Regions from separate parts of the Bradyrhizobium sp. UNPA324 genome, predicted to be linked through region 1. Evidence: predicted binding sites of a transcription regulator. Region 1 holds the regulator's gene; each other region holds the start of a gene.
What was found. The regulator PhoB, encoded in region 1, activates phosphate uptake and scavenging genes when phosphate is short. The targets are predictions, from matches to a motif close to TGTCATNNANCTGTCAT.

Region 1 (2,263 bases):
CGCAGCACATGATGCGGGTGACCCGCCCCATTGCGCGCGGTAACACCGCGCTGGCGCAGGCCTTCGAGGTCGAGGTCGAGGCCGAGCCGCTCACCTACGACAACGTGGTGCCGATGAGCCAGCGGCTGTCGCTGCTCGAATTGAACGAGGCGACCTGCCACTGGCCGGTCGGCGATCCCTCGAGCCCGGATTTCTTCTTCTGCGGCGGCAAGGCATTGTCCGGCCTGCCCTACTGCGCCCAGCACTCGCGCGTGGCGTATCAGCCGGCAGCGGACCGTCGGCGCGCAGCACCGAAGCCGGGCACGCGGTGAGTTCGCGGATCTAGCTGATTGCAAGAACGGTAGCCGTCACACGACGGCGCCTCGACACACCCGATGTCGTCCCGGACAAGCGCGCCACAAGCGCGCGCAGATCCGGGACCCATAGCCACCGCAAGATGTGGTTACGGGGACTCGGAGTTACCTTTTCGCAAAACAATTGCTGCCTGTGGTTAATCGCGACGAGCGCAAGCGCTCGCGCTGAGGTCCCGGATCTGCGCAGACGCTTGTCCGGGACGACACCGATGTTGTGGCCGCAGCTGCCAACCACGGCTCGCAAACCTTACGTCTGCTCGGCCTTCGCGAAGCGATCGTCGAGCGCGTAGCCGGCGCCGCGGACGGTGCGGATCGGATCCTGCTCGCGGCCGAGATTGAGCAGCTTGCGCAGGCGGCCGATATGGACGTCGACGGTGCGCTCGTCGATGTAGATGTCGCGGCCCCAGACGCTGTCGAGCAGCTGCTCGCGCGAGAACACGCGGCCGGGATGCTCCAGGAAGAACTCCAGCAGGCGATATTCGGTCGGGCCGAGATCGATCGGGCGGCCCGAGCGCGCCACGCGGCGCTTGTCGCGGTCGAGCTCGATGTCGCCATAGGCCAGCACCGTCGCGAGCCGCTCAGGGCTGGCGCGCCGCAAGAGGCCCTTCACCCGCGCGAGCAGCTCTGGTACCGAGAACGGCTTGACGATGTAGTCGTCGGCGCCGGTCGCAAGTCCCCGCACCCGCTCGCTCTCCTCGCCGCGTGCGGTGAGCATGATGATCGGCAGCTGCTTGGTCTCGGGACGGGTGCGCAGGCGCCGGCACAGCTCGATGCCGGACAGGCCCGGCAGCATCCAGTCGAGCACGATCAGATCGGGAATGTGCTCCTTGAGGCGGGTGTCGGCGTCGTCGCCGCGCATCACCGTCTCGACGTCATAGCCGTCGCCTTCGAGGTTGTAACGCAGCAGCTCGGTGAGAGCTTCTTCGTCCTCAACCACCATAATGCGTGCGCCCATGGTGTCGTCGCTCCTTAAGTCTTCAGGTATTCGGGATCGTCGTGGCGAACGTCGTCATGTCGCCCTTCGGCCGCTTGTCGGTGATCGCCTGGCCCTCGATCATGTAGAACACGGTCTCGGCGATGTTGGTGGCGTGGTCGCCGATCCGCTCGATGTTCTTGGCGCAGAACATCAGATGAATGCAGAACGAGATGTTGCGCGGATCCTCCATCATGTAGGTGAGGAGCTCGCGGAACAGCGAGGTGCAGATCGCGTCCACTTCCTCGTCGCCCTTCCACACCGCCATCGCCGCCGGCAGATCGTGCGCGGCATAGGCATCCAGCACCGACTTGACCTGCTGCTGCACCAGGTCGGTCATGTGCTCCAGGCCGCGGAACAGCTTGAGCGGATGGAAGTCGGTTTCCAGTGCGGCGACGCGCTTGCCCATGTTCTTGGCGAGATCGCCGATGCGCTCGAGGTCGGTCGCAACCCGCATGGCGCCGACGATCTCGCGTAAGTCCACCGCCATCGGCTGGCGGCGAGCGATGGTGAGCACCGCGCGCTCCTCGATGCGCTTCTGCAGCGCGTCGAGATCGGCATCGGTGGTGACGACGCGCTGGCCGAGCGGAACGTCGCGGCGGATCAGCGCATCGACGGAATCGACGATCATGCGCTCGGCGATCCCGCCCATCTCGGCGACCAGGCGGGTGAGCTCCTGAAGGTCGGTGTCGAAAGCCTTCGCGGTATGTTCAGTACCCATATTGCGTCTCCTCAGCCGAACCGGCCGGTGATGTAGTCCTGCGTACGCCGATCGGTCGGCGACGTGAAGATCTTGCTGGTGTCGTCGAACTCGATCAGCTCGCCGAGATACATGAAGGCGGTCTTGTCGGAGACGCGCGCCGCCTGCTGCATGTTGTGGGTGACGATCGCGATCGTGTAGTTCTCGGCCAGCTCCTGAATCAGCTCCTCGACCTTG
Region 2 (2,263 bases), 1.4 Mb from region 1:
TGCGAGTGATCATGATATCCTCTTCATCTGTTGAGGTCGGTTGACGCAAAGACTTGAAACGAAGATTTGCAACGAAACGGATTTCGCTCAGGCGGCCGCGGCCGTTCCGAGCGCCGGGACGCCCTCGGGCACCGGTACAGGCATGCCGCCCATGACATCGGCGGCTTCGAGATCGTAGAGCTCGCGCGCGACGTGATCGGTCAGCGCGGACGGTGCACCGTCGAACACCACGCGCCCCTGCGCCATGCCGATCAGGCGGTCGCAATAGCTGCGCGCCAGATCCAGCGAATGCAGGTTGCAGAGCACGGTGATGCCGAAATGCTTGTTGATGCGCAAAAGCGCATCCATCACGATCTTGGTGTTGCGCGGATCGAGCGAGGCGATCGGCTCGTCGGCGAGGATGATGTCGGGTTGCTGCACCAAGGCGCGGGCAATCGCGACGCGTTGCTGCTGACCACCGGAGAGCTGGTCCGCGCGCTGCGCAGCGAGCGATGCGATATCGAACTGTTCGAGCGCGGACATCGCCAGCGCCTTGTCCTGCTCGGGCCATACTTGCGACAGCGAGCGCCAGGCCGGCATCGTCGCAAGGCGCCCCATCAGGACGTTGGTAAGGACATCGAGCCGGCCGACCAGGTTGAACTGCTGGAAGATCATCGCCGATCGCGCCCGCCATTGCCGCAGCTCCCTGCCGCGCAAGGCGGTGACGTCGACGCGATCGAACAGGATGCGGCCCTCGGTCGGCGTCACCAGGCGGTTGATGCTCCGCAGCAGCGTCGATTTGCCGGCGCCGGACCGTCCGATCACACCGACGAAGCCGCCGGGGGAAATTTGAAACGATGCGTCGTCCACCGCGGCTTTCGCGCCGAAGCGACACGTCAGACCTTCCACCACCAGCATGCAGCGCTCCAGATTAACTGGAGCCAACCGCTAACGCCGGCGCTTAACACTTGTGTGACAGGTGCTGTGCGGTGCGGCGATCCTACGCAGCTCATCCCCTGTCATCGCCCCGTCATGACATCGTCATCAAGCCGCTCGAAGAGGAACGCCCGCCCGCAATCCGGAACCAACATGGCCGCCAAAGCGCTTTCGGTCCAGCCGACCATCGATCCTTCGGCCACGCTGCACGAGACCAGGCTCGGCGCCTATACCGAGGTCGGCGCACGCACGATCCTGCACGAAGTGGCGATGGACGATTACTCCTATGTCGTGAACGACGCCCAGATCACCTACAGTACAATCGGAAAATTCTGCTCGATCGCGGCGATGACGCGCATCAATCCCGGCAATCATCCGATGCACCGCGCGACGCAGGCGCATTTCACCTATCGTTCGAGCGCCTACTTCGAAGGCGAGAGCGACGATACCGAGTTCTTCGAGTGGCGGCGGCAGCATCACGTCGATATCGGCCACGACGTCTGGATCGGCCATGGCGCGGTCGTGTTGCCGGGCCGCAACATCGGCACCGGCGCGGTGATCGCGGCCGGCGCCATCGTCACCAAGGACGTGCCGGCCTACACCATCGTCGCCGGCAATCCGGCCCGAATCGTGCGGCGGCGATTCTCCGAAGAGATCGCCGGGCGGCTTGCGCGGCTGGCCTGGTGGGACTGGGATCACGACAAATTGCGGCAAGCTCTGCCTGATTTCCGCAAGCTCGGGATTGAAGATTTTCTTGCGACATACGAAGCACGAGCGAGCTCTCTCGCCAATTCTCCCAGCAAACGAAGCGCGGTCGCGTGACAGACATTTTCCTTGAAGGCGGCGGGGCCCTGATCGGCACTGAGGTCGCCGAAACGTCATTGGCGGTATCCGGGCAGGACATCACTGCGATGGACGCCTCGCGCGGCCGGGCGCGGCTGGCGATCGATGCACGGGGCCTGCTGGTGCTACCCGGCATCGTCGATCTCCATGGCGATGCGTTCGAGCGGCAGATGATGCCCCGCGCCGGCGTCGACTTCCCGATCGACGTCGCGCTCGCCGACAGCGACCGCCAGGCGATCAGCAACGGCATCACCACGGTGTTTCACGCCACGACCTGTTCGTGGGAGCCGGGCCTGCGCAGCTGTGACAATGCGCGCGGCCTGATGGAGGCCATCGAGCGGCAGCGCCCGCAATTCGCCGCCGACACCCGCTTCCATCTCAGGCACGAGACCTACAATCTTGAGTCCGAGCCTGAAATCAGCCAGTGGCTGGCCGAGGGCCGCGTCGACCTGCTTGCCTTCAACGACCACATGGACGGCACCGTCGCCGACATGGCCAAGCCGCG
Region 3 (2,263 bases), 380 kb from region 1:
CGCGCGGCGGCAATCCCGGCTATGACGCCATCATCCAAGCCATGACCGGCATGATCGCCGCGACCGGCTCGCCCGAGAGCGGGCCGATGCGGATCGGCGTGCCGCTGGTCGACATCACCACCGGACTCTACGCGGCGATCGGAATCCTGATGGCACTGTCGGAGCGGCAGCGCTCGGGCCAGGGCCAATTCCTCGAGACGACGCTGTACGAGACCGGCCTTGCCATCATGCATCCGCACACCGCGAACTATTTCATGCATGGCAAGCCGCCCTCGCTCACCGGCAACGAGCACCCGAACCTCGTGCCTTACGCGATCTTCCCGACGAAAACCGACAACATCTTCATCGGCGTCGGCAATGACGGCACCTTCCGCAAGCTCGCCAAGGAGATCGGCAAGCCGGAGCTCGGCACCGATCCGCGCTTTGCGCGCAACAAGGACCGCATCGCCAACCGCGAGGCGCTGCGCGCCGAACTCGCCGCCGTGTTCAGCCAGCACGAAGCCGAGCCGCTGTGCAATCGCCTGCTTGCCGCGGGCCTGCCCGCAGGGCCCGTGCAGAAGATCGACCAGGCGCTGACCAACCCGCACACGATCGCGCGCGGCGATATTATCGAGAAGGACTGGTACAAAGGCGTGGCCTCGCCGATCCGGCTCGACCGCAGCAAGCCGAGCCTGCGCCGGCTGCCGCCGAAATTCAGCCAGCACGCGGCCGAGGTGCTGGGCGAGTTCGGTTACTCCAAGGCCGAGATCGACGCGATGGTCGAAAAGGGCACGGTCTGCGGCCCCGAGCGCAAGCGCTAAGCTAGGACAGAGATCAAGCGGCGGCGCAGGTGCGCGCCCTCTCCCGCTTGCGGGAGAGGGTTGGGGAGAGGGTGTCTCCGCAATGGGACAGTCCCCAAGAGGAAAGAGCCCTCACCCGGCGCTTCGCGCCGCCCTCTCCCGCACGCACGCGGGAGAGGTTTGGGGCCCGCGGCTTGATCGTCAGCTCACATAAGTAATGCCGCACTGCGGCGCGGGCACGATAGTGCACCGCGAACGGAGGAGGCTGCCCGCTTCGTCTTCGCCTATTTGACAGCTTCCCTTTTCCAGCGCTTGCCGCTTTCGTTTCGGCCGCTTACACAGTCATGTGAACGTCATATGGCGCTGCTAGCGCAAGCGCTTCTTTAGTGACGGGCAAGGGAGGTTTTCTTGATGACTCTTCGACACTTTGGCGCGGCTGCCGCATTTGCAATCACGGTCGGCATGAGCGCCTCGCCGGCTCTGGCCGTGACTGAAATCCAGTGGTGGCACGCGATGACCGGCGCCAACAACGACGTCATCGTCAAGCTCGCGAACGACTTCAACGCCGCGCAGAGCGACTACAAGGTCATCCCCACCTACAAGGGCAACTACGCCGACACCATGAACGCGGGCATCGCGGCGTTCCGCGCCGGCAACGCGCCGCACATCATGCAGGTGTTCGAGGTCGGCACCGCCACCATGATGGCTGCGACCGGCGCCGTGAAGCCGGTCTACAAGCTGATGGCCGAGACCGGCGAGAAGTTCGATCCCAAGGCCTATCTGCCCGCGATCACCGGCTACTATTCGACCTCGAAGGGCGAGATGCTGTCCTTCCCCTTCAACTCGTCGTCGACCGTCATGTGGGTCAACCTCGACGAGCTAAAGAAGGCCAATGTCGAGATCCCGAAGACCTGGCCCGACGTGTTCACCGCGGCCAAGAAGCTCCACGACAACGGTCATGCGACCTGCGGCTTCTCCAACTCGTGGGTGACCTGGGTCAATCTCGAGCAGCTCTCTGCCTGGCACAACGTGCCGCTCTCGACCAAGGCCAACGGTCTCGACGGCTTCGACACCGTGCTCGAGTTCAACGGCCCGCTCCAGGTCAAGCACCTCGAGAAGCTGGTCGAGCTCCAGAAGGACAAGACCTACGACTATGCCGGCCGCACCAACACCGGCGAAGGCCGCTTCACCTCGGGCGAATGCCCGCTCTACCTGACCTCCTCGGCGTTCTTCGGCAACGTCAAGGCGCAGGCCAAGTTCAACTTCACCGCAGTGCCGATGCCGTATTATCCGGACGCGAAGGGCGCGCCGCAGAACTCGATCATCGGCGGTGCTTCGCTCTGGGTGATGGGCGGCAAGGCGGCCGACGACTACAAGGGCGTGGCCAAGTTCCTGAGCTTCCTCTCGGACACCGATCGCCAAGTCTACATCCACAAGGCCTCGGGCTATCTGCCGATCACCAAGGCGGCTTACGAGAAGGCCAA

Region 2: a site for PhoB is predicted at 997-1,013, ahead of phnC (phosphonate ABC transporter ATP-binding protein). Genes of this name have one in related genera too.
Region 3: a site for PhoB is predicted at 1,120-1,136, ahead of ugpB (sn-glycerol-3-phosphate ABC transporter substrate-binding protein UgpB). Genes of this name have one in related genera too.

What each region holds. Positions count from the first base shown of each region.
Region 1 covers NZ_LFJD01000004.1:3,943,812-3,946,074, forward strand. The annotation lists gene UNPA324_RS19055 (GcrA family cell cycle regulator) at 1-311, shown strand, start outside; gene phoB (phosphate regulon transcriptional regulator PhoB) at 601-1,308, opposite strand; gene phoU (phosphate signaling complex protein PhoU) at 1,331-2,047, opposite strand; gene pstB (phosphate ABC transporter ATP-binding protein PstB) at 2,059-2,263, opposite strand, start outside.
Region 2 covers NZ_LFJD01000004.1:2,501,898-2,504,160, reverse strand. The annotation lists gene phnD (phosphonate ABC transporter substrate-binding protein) at 1-13, opposite strand, end outside; gene phnC (phosphonate ABC transporter ATP-binding protein) at 88-897, opposite strand; gene UNPA324_RS12230 (transferase hexapeptide repeat family protein) at 1,069-1,737, shown strand; gene UNPA324_RS12225 (alpha-D-ribose 1-methylphosphonate 5-triphosphate diphosphatase) at 1,734-2,263, shown strand, end outside.
Region 3 covers NZ_LFJD01000004.1:4,322,414-4,324,676, forward strand. The annotation lists gene UNPA324_RS20735 (CaiB/BaiF CoA transferase family protein) at 1-800, shown strand, start outside; gene ugpB (sn-glycerol-3-phosphate ABC transporter substrate-binding protein UgpB) at 1,191-2,263, shown strand, end outside.